DNA from 4 places in the Exiguobacterium sp. UBA5002 genome. Region 3 is predicted to be linked to each of the others. Evidence: riboswitches for the same ligand, from Rfam matches in the RefSeq annotation. Region 3 holds a riboswitch; each other region holds the start of a gene.
The links. Region 3 has a riboswitch for thiamine pyrophosphate ahead of thiT (energy-coupled thiamine transporter ThiT). Riboswitches for the same ligand answer to the same signal wherever they lie in the genome.
Positions count from the first base shown of each region.

Region 1 (3,209 bases), on a different contig from region 3:
GAAGTCGCGCCGCTTGCGGTCCATCTATGGGTAACGTCTCTAACGTATACGGATACAAAGAGGGAACGGCAATACCTTTCGTTTGAAGCTCTTTGTAATCCTGCGGGAACAGATCCCGTGGATCTGCTGTCGCAGTAATCGATCCGTCCTCAAGTAAGACGACCTGGTCGACGTACGGCAAACAGACATCAAGTTGGTGTTCGATCAAGACGATCGTTAAATCGTGTTCTTTTTGAATTCGAAAAATCAACGCCATCAGCTCATGTTGTCCGATTGGATCAATCTGAGCCGTTGGTTCATCGAGTAATAAGATCGTCGGCTCAAGTGCTAGGACCGCTGCGAGCGCGAGACGCTGTTTCATTCCACCGGATAGACTCGCGATCGGTGTCGAGAAGGGGAGGGGGAGACCGACGAGTGCGAGTAAGCGTTCAATTCGTTCATCCATCTCCACGCGCGGAATCGAGCGATTTTCTAAACTAAAAGCGATTTCGCGTCCGATTGTCTCCATGCAGAACTGTTCTTCTGGATTTTGAAACAAGATTCCGACCGAACCGGACCGGTTAACGGTACCAGTCTGTTCGACTTCAATCGTTTCCGGTGTCAGTCCGGCAAGGGCATGAAGTAATGTCGTCTTGCCACTCCCACTTCGTCCGAGCAGAAGGGTCGTCCCTTGCTCAATCGTCAGCGATACATGATTGAGCACCGATTTCATCTGACCGGGATAGCGGATGCTGAGGTCGTCGACAGTAATCATGCGATTTCTCGTTTCGCACGTCCTGCCGCAAACCCGTTCAAGACACCAGTCGCAACAAGGCGACGGACGAGAATGGCTGCAAGCAAGCCACCGAGTAATGCGCCGCTGATCAATTGTAAGCCAGTTGTCGCAAGCAACGTCGTCGTTGTGTAGTAACCGAATCCGTTCGCGATTAGACTATAAACGATGCTACCAATCGCGGCTCCGACACCCGATAACATCAAGGTCCATGTGTCATAACGACGGTAACGCGTCATCGCGAAGACGATTTCCGCACCAAGTCCTTGGCAGACTCCGATCAGAAGAGCGGATAAACCAAAATGACTACCTGTGAACAGTTCGACGGCTGCCGCGACGACTTCCGCAATTAAAGCGGCACCTGGCTTTTGAATGATTGCTGCGACGAGCGGACTCGCAATGATCCAGATGCCAAACATCCAGTTGGCACCGACAGGACCGAAGATCGCTGAGATTGGTAACCAGAGTGTTGACCAACCAAGATAGATGACGCCGCAAGCGACGGCGAGCATCATCATGACCATGATTTCTTTCATTTTCCAGTGTTGCATTAGATACGTCCTCCTTTGAATGGGGGAGACGCCAAAAAAGACCGCCCTCCGTAAAAAAGAGAGCGGTCCTCAGAAAAACTGCGCGCAGCAGGAGTCATTGGATGTGATCGCTCCACTTTCCTACGCTAGTATGAACTAGATCAGGTTCGAAGGGTCCGAAGTGAATCGTCTCAGCCAATTGGGCTCCCCTAGTGGATATGGTAATAGGTGATACGCTGTTCACTTTAGGCAATCCAGCGCCTGTTGTCAAGACACAAAAAAACGATACGCCGCAAAGGGCGTATCGTTAAACGACTTATTTATTGTCTTCGTTCTCTTCAGCTGTTTCTTCTGAAGACGCTTCTGTTGCTTCCGCTTCGTTGTCTTCGCCAGCTTCTGCTTGTGCCTCTGCTTCCTCGATTTCTTCAAGATCCTGCTCGAGTGTCGATTCGACGACAGCTGCGACTTGAATATCGCCTTCTGTAACGATGCGGAAATCTTTTTGTTCTGGAAGATCGGCTACAGAAATCGAATCGCCGATTTCGAGGTTCGTGACGTCGACTTCGACGTTCTCTGGTAATTTATCTGGTGTAGCGGCGACTGTTACTTTAAAGAGTGTTTGTGATAGGAAGCCACCAACTTTTGCACCGGCTGCTTCGCCAACGAGTACAACGTCTGCTTCGACTTCTGTTTCTTCATCCATTTTCACGGCGATGAATTCAACGTGATCGACTGTTGGGGTGAAGACATCCATATCACGGCGATTGATCAAGACGTTAATATTTTTACCATCGAGTTTGAGTGAAATCAAGACGTTTTCACCGTTTTCTCGGACGATTTTAAGCAATTCTTTTTCTTCAAACGCGATTGGTGTACTTTCCACTTTGTAACCATACACGACGCCAAGAGCTTTTCCTTCATGACGCAATTGTTTACGGAGTGAGCGTGGACGTACCTCGCGTTTTTCGGCTGTTAAATTAACTGACATGTTCATTTCCCCCTTGAATTTGGTATAGCCCTCAAAAGGTAATGAATGTAGGAGCAGGACGAATCCTGAACAATATGAATCATGCTAAGACAATCGGTTTCAGACTCTCATGAATCTGACGCTTTCGTGACTTTGCATTTCTCTCCCAGGTCATTACGCTGATATTGAGAAACATGTGTGAGTAAGTCACCGGTTTGATGCGGTGCTAATGAGTTTATACCCCTATGTTTTAAATCCATAAACCTCTTTTTTATCTTTTCGAAGTCGAAAGACCTCCAAACCGCTTGAAATCAAGGGTTGAGAGGTCTTTCATTTTTTTCATTCTTTATGGTGATTCGTTCATTTTCACGAACTAAAACACGAACGAGACGTTCAATTTGTCGCATCGTCGTCTGTCCCATCGTCGAAATTTGAAGCCACTGATTGTAAACGAGATAGTCGCTTTCGTACTGGACGTGATACCCCTGAATACGCAGAGCGTCGCCTAAATCAGTTGCGGACGGATGAACGATCGTCAGTATTCCCGGCGCTTGTGCTTCTTGTTGTGCGAGGAGTTGTAATCCAGTTGCGCGGACGGCTTGTTCGAGATAGGTCATCTTGATTGCTGCTTGATTAAGATCGAGGGCATCAAGCGCTGCCTGACAGGCAAGCAACAGGTTCGACGAGCCGGAAAAGGCAACCCCTTCTGCGTAGAGTCCTAAATCCAGATAACGGGGAATACAGAGAGAAGGTAGGACGCGATCTGCGTGACCAATGAACGCAAGACCCGGTAAACCACCAATCGCTTTCCCGGAAACAGTCGTGACGAAAGTGCAGCCATCGTATGAGAAATGTCCGGTTCCAACAGCGCTGATCGCATCGACGACGAGTGCAGTTCGTTCATCTAACAGCACTTTTACTGCATCAAGATCATAGAGAA
Region 1 covers NZ_DGYQ01000013.1:59,818-63,026, forward strand. The annotation lists gene B4C70_RS02455 (ABC transporter ATP-binding protein) at 1-754, opposite strand, end outside; gene B4C70_RS02460 (ECF transporter S component) at 751-1,323, opposite strand; TPP riboswitch at 1,424-1,523, opposite strand; gene B4C70_RS02465 (50S ribosomal protein L25/general stress protein Ctc) at 1,619-2,290, opposite strand; gene B4C70_RS02470 (GNAT family N-acetyltransferase) at 2,581-3,209, opposite strand, start outside.
Region 1: linked by a shared signal. The riboswitch ahead of B4C70_RS02460 (ECF transporter S component) and the one ahead of thiT (energy-coupled thiamine transporter ThiT) in region 3 are both predicted to bind thiamine pyrophosphate.

Region 2 (3,209 bases), on a different contig from region 3:
ATTGAACTGAAGAAGTCACTGAGTCCATCAAATAATTTAGCGAAAAATCCTTTCGTTTCTTCTGAAGTTGCGAACGCGTGGATGTCTTGTCCCGCATTTTTCAATCCACTCTCGATTTGTCCCCAGTTGATGTTCGCTTGCTCCATTTGATTGAATAGATTCGTCAACCGGTCCATTTGTGCGTCAGACAACTGGATATTGTTGTTTTGAATGACTTGGACGATCAGGTTTTCGATCTCGACTTTGGTTTCCGGTTTTTGATTGGCGATCTCAGCCTTGATCTCATTCATTAAGTCAGCGACTTTATCCGTGCCGACCGTTTTTCCGACGTCTGATGTGACCGATAATTCTTGCTGTGCTAAATCCTTGCGTTCGTCACTTAACTTAATTCCCGTCTCAGCGGAAGTTTGATCGTACGCTTTCATGATTCCTGTCAGTGCCGATGTCCCGGTCACCTTGTAGGGAGAAGTGATCGTGATGTCGGCATCTTTGACACCCGCTGTGACGAGAGCGTTGAGATACATATCCTTCGTCACCCATGTGATGTTCTCCGTCGAGACGGAAAGTCCATCTCCTTTTTCCGTCAGTTCAATCTTAGCCGAAGAATACATGTTGCCACCTTTTTGCGACTGTGGAATGTTTTTCCCGAGATATTTTTCTTCGTCAGCAGAGGTTGCGATGATCGGCGTGATGCCTTCCGGTGCATTGAGACGGGAAAGCACCCATGCTTTATCCTTTGCGCCGAGTGACTCCCCGAGTGTGACGATCGTCTTATCGACGACTTGTTCGGCGGATGCGGCTGTTGGGAGTAATAAAGCAGAAGCGATAACGGCTGACGCCATGATTTTTGTTGGTGTATGCATAATGAAATCCTCCAATTTGTAAGTAACAGAATAAATTATAGTATCAGGTACTAAAGTTAGTGTACGAGAACGAAAGAAGTTCGGAATCGGTCTGTAGATGGAGACGGCATCCGTCTTCTGACACTCCATAGTATAGCGAAAAGAGGACAACTTGACTTCCATTTTCAGCATGCTATAGTGGATGGGAATCGAATAATGACCACTAGGGGAGTCGGTAGGCTGACTGAGACGAACGAAGACGTTCGGACCCTTTGAACCTGATTAAGTTCGTACTTACGGAGGGAAGTGGCGTCAAGTCTTGTTCTTCTTGCGCCATGCCCGTGTGTTTCGGGGTGGTGTTTTTTCGTTTCATACCAAACGAGGAGGATGAGATCATGACATTCACACAAGAAATCAAACAAGCGGCACAAGCGTATTGGAACAGTAGTTTTACGCACCCATTCGTTCAAGGAATCGGAGAGGGGACGTTACCACTCTCGAAATTTCGGCATTACGTCATGCAGGATGCCTATTACTTAAAACACTTTGCGAAGATTCAAGCGAAGGCAGCGTCAAAAGCGGACGACTTCGCGACGATCGCGACACTTGCCGAACATGCTACTTCGACTTACGAGGCAGAACTGAGCTTACATCAATCATTTTTTAAGCCGCTCGGTATTACGGCAGCAGACCTTGAAGCATTTGAACCGGCACCGACAGCATATGCGTACGTCTCGCACATGCATCATGCGAGTGAAGGAACGCTTGGTGAGACGATTGCTGCCATCTTGCCATGTTACTGGTTGTATTATGAAGTCGGGCAACAATTACTGACGTGTACACCGGAAGAAAAAATCTATCAGCAATGGATCGACACGTATAGCTCGGAATGGTTCGAAAAGGTCGTCTTTGAACAGATTGCACGGCTTGATGCGCTGGCGGAGCAAGCGAGCCCAGCGGAACGCGAGCGAATGAAACGTCATTTCGTGACAAGTTGTTACTATGAGTTACTCTTCTGGCACATGGGGTGGACGGAAGAGACGTTTGCGTCAGTTTACGAAACGATTCCGGCACGAGAGGTATCTTCTTGAATCACTAAATGGTAGAATTAGGAATACCATTTAGTGAGAGTTGGGATTGGAATGGAAATCATCGTGATCGCACTTGTGATTCTCGCGGCATATGTCGTGCAACAGGTGCTCGGAAAAGTAAAAGTGAGATTTGTTGGGTACATCATTCCCATCTTGATGGCGGTGTACGGAACATATGCTACGATTCAGAATTTTCAGGGGTTGCTTCAGTTCGGTTTTACAACGGGGAGTTCCATCGCGACTATCCTAGTCGTCATCCTCTATGTTTCGTTGACTTATTCACTTCATCGTGTCTACAAGCGTTCGAAAGAAGAAGCCGAATATCCGTATCAATCGTTAAAAGACCGAGGCATCCTTTAAGGAGCTTCGGTCTTTTGGTGTATCACGTCATCATTTTTTCCAGTTTTTAAAGCCGTCACCGAATTCGAGATGCAGTTGATCGGTAAAGACACCGTTCTGAAAGACCGGCACATCTACCGGTAAAGTGCCTTGCGGTTTGAACGTTCCGAAGATCGCTCGGATACCTGCAGGCAGGTTCGGTCCCGCTGATTTCAGATTGCCTGCTTCGGAGTCTGGTCCGTTCGGGTCGCCTTTGAAGCCATAGACGAGGACGTGTGCCGGTGCGTCCGGTTGAACGGCGACATCGTATGGGTTACGGAGACTGAGCAGGACGGATGGTGAATCCGTTTGTTTCGCATAGCGGAAGATCGAAGCCGGAACCGCTTGTTCTGGTGCAGTAGGTAGTAGTTTAGCACTCGTGTTGACGTTGGAACCGACGATGATGTAATCTGCTGCATCGAGTTGCGCCCGTAATGTCGGGTTTTGGTCGAGCGGTAGCGTAGTAGTTGAGTAATTCGCTGTCGTCACGTGCCAGTTCCGATTCTTCGGTAGGGACGCGATCGTTTTTTTCATGCTGTCCGTTTGATCCGTCGCAGGAGCGATCACAAGAACATTTGCATTCTTTTTCGGTTTGAATGGTAACGTCCGCTGATCATTTTTCACGAGTGTGACCGCGGCTTCCGTCATCGCGCGTTCTTTTGCTTTATGCTCGGGACTGCCGACGATTTGGTTCGAGTGCGCGATTTTTTCAGCTAGGGATGTCGTGTCAGTCGTACCGTTCCAAATCCCACGCTCTGCTTTTAGCGTCAAGATTCGTTCAACCGATTGATCAATTCGTTTCTCTGAAAGGCGACCGTCTTTGACTGCTGCGATCACATCCTTGAAAATCTGATCGAGCTTTGTGACATCTTGCTCGGAACGAAGGATCGTCGGCATG
Region 2 covers NZ_DGYQ01000004.1:3,837-7,045, forward strand. The annotation lists gene B4C70_RS00200 (DUF1002 domain-containing protein) at 1-863, opposite strand, end outside; TPP riboswitch at 1,058-1,164, shown strand; gene tenA (thiaminase II) at 1,238-1,933, shown strand; gene B4C70_RS00210 (hypothetical protein) at 1,985-2,293, shown strand; gene B4C70_RS00215 (glycoside hydrolase family 3 protein) at 2,324-3,209, opposite strand, start outside.
Region 2: linked by a shared signal. The riboswitch ahead of tenA (thiaminase II) and the one ahead of thiT (energy-coupled thiamine transporter ThiT) in region 3 are both predicted to bind thiamine pyrophosphate.

Region 3 (3,209 bases):
TCTCTTCGTCAAAGGAAAACATCTATCCGCTCAAAGCGACATCCGTGTCGCCCCTTCTCAATTCGAAGAATAATTTCATCTAAAAAGAGGCCGCGGAGTCATCCACGGCCTCTTTCCTATGATTGTGCTATTCCTTAAGCGTCCGCATCATCAATAGTTCTCCTTGATGGAGCTCTACCTTCGCTTCTGACGCACACCATTCATTACTGACGGTCAAGGAACCTCCGACCGGTACTGGATGTGCATCAAGTGGATATTTGACTCCGGATAAGCTTAAAGTCGATGGTACGAGTGGAATGAACGAAAGATAATGATAGCTCCCTGCTTCGACTGCATACGTTCCCTCAGCCAAGTATCGTACCTCTTCTCGTTTCGTCACGAGTCGTGCCTCTGGGTATCGCTTCAATAGATATACATTTTGGACGGTCATGTCGAGCCGCCCACCTGTCGCCCCGATAATGAAGGTATCCTCAAACTGTTTCTTCTCTGAGACTGTACGAAGTGCCAGTTCGAGATCCGTTTCATCTTTCTCGGCCGGATGAACGATTGCCCCTTCTGGTACATAACCAAGAGAATCAAAATCACCAATCTTCAGGTCGCATGTCAGCCCAAACGATTCAATCGTCTGAACACCACCGTCGACACCAACGATAAAGTCACCTGGCTGACAAAACGTCCGTAAATCCGGCGCTTCTTCTCGCGGACCGGCACAGACGAGAATCGCCCGCATCTCAGACACCTCGTGCCGAATAACGGAGTAAGCGTGGCGCAGTCGTAAATAAAAGACCCGCAACGACACCACAAAGAACGTAAGACGGTACCATGTATGTCGCGTTATAAATCAATGAATACGGTACGACTGGACCTTCGGCATACTCAGCAAAAAAGACGATTCCACTGATGACATGACAGATATAACGGAGTCCTGCGCCTAATAACGTCGCCAGGAGAACGAACGCCATCAAGCTTTTCTTTTGTCCATTGCGCGCAGCTAGTCTGACTTGACGCGCGAACAGACCACTTAATCCGACGACACCATACGCAATCGTATAGTCAAGCATCGGTTGAACAATCGTCAAGACTTGTGGAGCGAACATCAATTGAATCGTACCCACAAGCGCTCCCGTGACGACCCCTCCGACGACACCGTGGCGAAATGCCATGACGAAGATCGGTAACATCGCTAAGCTGATTGAGCCTCCTTGTGGCATTTTGAATGGAATCAGTAAATCAAAGACGACTCCGAGACTGGCGAAGATGGCAATTTCCATCATCACTTGTAACCGTTTCATGCTATTTTCCTCCTTCATTGTACGAGAGGACGCAAAAAGGCAGTACGACGAACGCCGTACTGCCTGCGTGCGCCACATCCCTACGTCCGTTTGAACGGAACAGGTTCGAAGGGTTAAAGTCTAAAAGACTCCTCTCAGCCGCTTTTCAAGCGACACCCCTTGCGGTCATCATATTTCGTTTTCTCGTTCTTATTATACGGCAGCCCCTTGACGAATGCTAGTGATCGCTTCCGCATAATCTGGTGCATTGTAGATTGCTGATCCTGCGACGAGAACGTTCGCACCGTTATCGATGCAAAGCTTTGCCGTTTCCGGATTGACGCCACCGTCAATCTCGATTTCAAATGTCAGACCACGATCTGCTTTCATTTGTGCAAGTGCTGCGAGTTTCGGCATGACACGCTCGATGAAGGCTTGTCCACCGAAGCCCGGATTGACCGTCATCAATAAAACCATATCGACATCCTCAAGGACGTGTTCAATCGTTGATAATGGCGTATGGGGATTCAAGACGACTCCTGCCTTTGCGCCCGCTGCTTTGATTTGTTGCAAGACACGATGGACATGATTCGTCGCTTCGACGTGGAACGTCACGATGTCCGCCCCTGCTTTGACGAAATCCTCGACGAAACGTTCTGGCTGGTCGATCATCAAATGGACATCGAGAATCATATCCGTCTTTTGACGTAAGCTGCTAAGCACAGGTAATCCAAATGAGATGTTCGGTACGAACTGACCGTCCATGACATCAAAATGGATATAGTCCGCGCCTGCTGCTTCGACTGCTTTAACATCGCGTTCGAGATTCGCAAAATCTGCTGATAAGATAGATGGTGCAATTTTAATCATCTTCAATACCTCCGGGCTCGATTCTTGATTTCGTCTATAAACATACCATAGTTCTCATAACGAGAGGACATGATTTCTTGGGCTTCGACGGCTTCCTTGACGGCACAACCGGGTTCATTCAAATGCAAGCAACCTCGGTATTTGCAATCATCTTGTACAGCCACGAATTCAGGGAAACTCCACCGTACATCCTCGATTTCCATATCATACGGAAAATCGAGGTTCGAGAAACCTGGCGTATCGGCAATCAATCCTTCGGCAAGCGGCATCAATGTGACGTGGCGCGTCGTATGACGTCCGCGTCCGAGTGATTTCGAGATCGCACTTGTTTCTAAATCAAGAGAGGGTTCCAGTGCATTGAGCAATGAACTTTTCCCGACACCGGATTGTCCGGCGAGAACGCTCGTTTTTCCAGCAAGTAACGGACGGACTTGCTCAACACCTGCCAACGTCTCACTTGATGTCTCGATGACCGTATACCCAATCTTCCGGTAAGCGGCAATCGCCTCTCGGACAGCCGGTCCTTTAACATCGTCCAGCAAATCCATCTTCGTCAACAGGATGACGGGTTGAATTTCCTTCGCTTCGATCAAAACGAGAAATCGGTCGAGCAAGTGCGCTGAAAAATCAGGTTCTGCCGCCGAGACGACGAGCAATGCCTGGTCGATATTCGCGACTGGAGGGCGTACTAAAAAGTTGTCCCGCTCCTTCACTTCGAGAATATATCCCGTCTCACTTTCGATATGAAGAACGACTTCGTCTCCGACAACTGGACTGATGCCGCGTTTTCGGAAATTCCCTCTTGCCCGTGAACGGACCTCTCCTTCTGGTGTCATGACATCATAAAAGCCACCCTGCAGACGTATGATCGTTCCTTCTCGATTCTCTTCGATGCGTTGTTCCGTCATCCTATGCACTCCTTTTTCATCACATTCATTGTGCGTCTTTTGCTTGATTGTACGTGATGGTTTTTGAACGATACACCGTATCGTCTTTATAGATCGTAATTTTTCCTTCTTCTCCTGGATCAATCGTCACCGGCACGTCGAATGTCTCATCTTGATCAAT
Region 3 covers NZ_DGYQ01000026.1:35,194-38,402, forward strand. The annotation lists gene B4C70_RS07365 (amino acid permease) at 1-73, shown strand, start outside; gene B4C70_RS07370 (thiamine diphosphokinase) at 128-730, opposite strand; gene thiT (energy-coupled thiamine transporter ThiT) at 732-1,292, opposite strand; TPP riboswitch at 1,353-1,462, opposite strand; gene rpe (ribulose-phosphate 3-epimerase) at 1,485-2,141, opposite strand; gene rsgA (ribosome small subunit-dependent GTPase A) at 2,144-3,049, opposite strand; gene pknB (Stk1 family PASTA domain-containing Ser/Thr kinase) at 3,075-3,209, opposite strand, start outside.

Region 4 (3,209 bases), on a different contig from region 3:
GGTCAACAAATCGGTACACGTGGTAGCACAGGAAACTCAACAGGTCCACACTTACACTTCGAAATTCACGTTGGTGGATACAGCTACAGTGCAACAGGTCCAGCTAACTCAGTCAATCCAATGTCGATGTTTTAATCGTAAAGAATCGTTGCATATGCAACGGTTCTTTTTTTGTCATTTTCAAAAAACAAATCATATATTACAAAAAATCGTTTTCATTTGAAATGTAAATGAAATTTTTTTGAAACGATTACGGTGCTATAATCTATTTCAGATATGAGAGAAACTTGAATACTATAATAAAATATGAAAAAAACATAAGTGAGGAAAACGATATATGCTAAAAAAACTAATTTCTACCATTGTTTTAGGAGCATTACTTATAACAGGAACGCAACCGATCGCAGCAGCGACCATTAAAGAAAAAAAGGCTGAAAATGCCGCTGAACAACGTAAACTTGAAAAAGCGATCAAAAAACAAGAAGCTAAAATCTCAAAAGAGCAACGTCAAATCAATCAAATTGACGCAGCAATCAACGAAAAGATTTTCCAAGTCTCTGAAAAAAATAAACAAATCGAACAGTTGAACGTTCGAATCGATGAGTTAAAGGTAGACATCGTCCGTTACGAAGAAATGTTACAGAAACAGGAAGAACTACTCGGTGATCGTTTGCGTGTTTTCCAAGAGAACGATGGAAACTCGATTAAATGGGAAGAAGTCATTTTTGGATCGAAGGATTTAGGTGATTTATTCAGCCGTGTCATGGCGGGGAAAAAAATCGCTGAGCAAGACGATAAAATGATTTCGGATTACATCGCAACGCAACAAAAATTAGCAGAAGCAAAACAAACGCTCGTTGAGAAAAAAGCGGAGCAAATGCAAGAAAAGAAAGTATTGCTTGAACAAAAGAAAGCGTTAAAGCTTCAAATGAAAGAACGTAGTGCCACGCTGAAGAAATTACGAAAAGGGAAGACGAAGTTCACGACAGAACTGTTAGACGCAAAAGAACTTCAAGCGACTCTCGAAGCGCAAGAACGTGCAATTGCGGCAGCGAAGGCAGCTGCTAAAGCAGCGGCTGAAAAAGCAGCAGCGGAGAAAGCGGCAGCCGAAAAAGCCGCTAAAGCGAATGCTCAAGCAGCAAAACAAGCAGGTAAGAGTTCGGAATCAACTGATTCTGTTGTCCCGCCGGTTGTTTCGAGTGGAGGGAAATTCGTTCGACCATCTTCTGGTGGAGTGTCACAAGGATTCGGACCAGCAAGCGGCGCGAACGGTTATACGTTCCACAACGGTGTTGATTTCAGTGGTTCGGTCGGATCTCCAATCGTCGCTGCAGCAGCTGGAACGGTCATTACAGCATCAGGTGGTGGACCTTACGGCAATCATGTCATGATTTCTCACTTCCTAGATGGACAAGTGTACACGACTGTCTACGCACATATGAGTTCATTATCGGTTCGTGCAGGACAAACGGTCTCTCAAGGTCAGCAAGTCGGGACACTTGGTAGTACAGGGAATTCAACAGGACCACACTTACATTTCGAACTACATGTCGGAGGCTATCAATACAGTGCCTCTTCTCCTCTAAATGCAGTCAATCCATTAGCATATCTGTAATCAAAACGGGCTTCGGCTCGTTTTTTTTTCTTCTCTATGCTACAGTTAAGGCGAAACGAATACTTGAGCAACTAGGGGAGCTGGAGGAATCCGGCTGAGAGGAAAACCAATCTGTTTTCGACCCTATTACCTGAACTGGATAATACCAGCGTAGGAAAGTTGAGCCGAACGGATACCGGAATGCGTGTATAACGCTTTCGTATAGCGTCGACTGCTTTTTTACAGCGGTCGACGCTTTTTTTTGTCGGTCACGACTCCCTTACATTGCTCGATGGGAAGGTGAAAAGAACATGAAACATGTACTGACGATTGCAGGATCCGACTCCGGTGGTGGAGCTGGGATTCAAGCAGATTTAAAAACCTTTTCGGCTTTAGGGGTTTATGGAATGAGCGTCCTGACAGCCGTCACGGCGCAAAATACGTTGGGTGTTCAAGCGGTGGAAGAGTTGTCCCCAGAAATCGTAGATGCCCAGTTAACGTCGATTTTTTCAGACATTCGTGTCGATGCGATCAAAATCGGGATGGTCTCGAATGCGCAGACGATTCGTGTCATTGCTACACATCTCCGCAAACAGACAGTTCCTATCATATTAGATCCCGTCATGGTCGCTAAAGGTGGTCATGTCCTATTGCGGACGGAAGCTGAACAAGCATTGATTTCAGAACTTCTGCCGCTTGCGACACTCGTCACACCGAATTTACCGGAAGCGGAGCGGTTAACAGGACGATCAGTGACCAATCTAGAGGAAATGCGACTGGCGATGCATCAATTGGCTACACAGACAGGGGCAGTATTACTAAAAGGTGGACATCTCTCAGGAGCTGCGACGGATTTGTTGTTTGATGGGGAAGTGGAACACCGCTTCACATCGGAACGGTTAGACAATCAACATACTCATGGAACTGGTTGTACCTTATCTGCGGCGATTGCGGCGCGGATGGCGCTTGGAGAAGATTTAACAGATAGTGTAAGACAGGCAAAGAGCTATGTCACGGAGGCAATTCGTCATGGATTTGCCCTCGGACAAGGTATTGGACCGACACATCATTTTCACTCACTTTGGAGGGATACACATGTTTACGACCATTCTTGAACACAAACCACTCATTCACCATCTGACGAACACGGTGACGATCAACGACTGCGCAAACGTCACACTCGCTGTTGGAGCATCACCCGTCATGGCGGAAGACATTCGTGAAGTAGAAGAGATGGTTAGACTCGCACAAGCTCTTGTCTTAAACATTGGTACGATTGATGCAGACATGCAAGCAGCTCAACGACTCGCAGCACGTGAAGCGGGACGTTTGAATGTCCCAATCGTTCTTGATCCAGTTGGAGCAGGGGCAACGACATTACGTACTGCCTTTTCTAAAGAACTCATTGATCTCGGGTGTACGGTCATTAAAGGAAATGCTTCTGAAATCAAGACGTTACTTGGGGAAGATGGGCGAACTAAGGGAGTCGATGCTGCGGGAGATGCAATGATGGATCGAGAAAGCATTCGTGCATTCGCTCGCAAACACCAATCTGTCCTCGTCGTGACAGGTCCGAACGACTACATCACGGATGGAACGCGTGAAATGGAATTAC
Region 4 covers NZ_DGYQ01000045.1:101,279-104,487, forward strand. The annotation lists gene B4C70_RS13680 (murein hydrolase activator EnvC family protein) at 1-135, shown strand, start outside; gene B4C70_RS13685 (murein hydrolase activator EnvC family protein) at 338-1,615, shown strand; TPP riboswitch at 1,679-1,789, shown strand; gene thiD (bifunctional hydroxymethylpyrimidine kinase/phosphomethylpyrimidine kinase) at 1,906-2,709, shown strand; gene thiM (hydroxyethylthiazole kinase) at 2,690-3,209, shown strand, end outside.
Region 4: linked by a shared signal. The riboswitch ahead of thiD (bifunctional hydroxymethylpyrimidine kinase/phosphomethylpyrimidine kinase) and the one ahead of thiT (energy-coupled thiamine transporter ThiT) in region 3 are both predicted to bind thiamine pyrophosphate.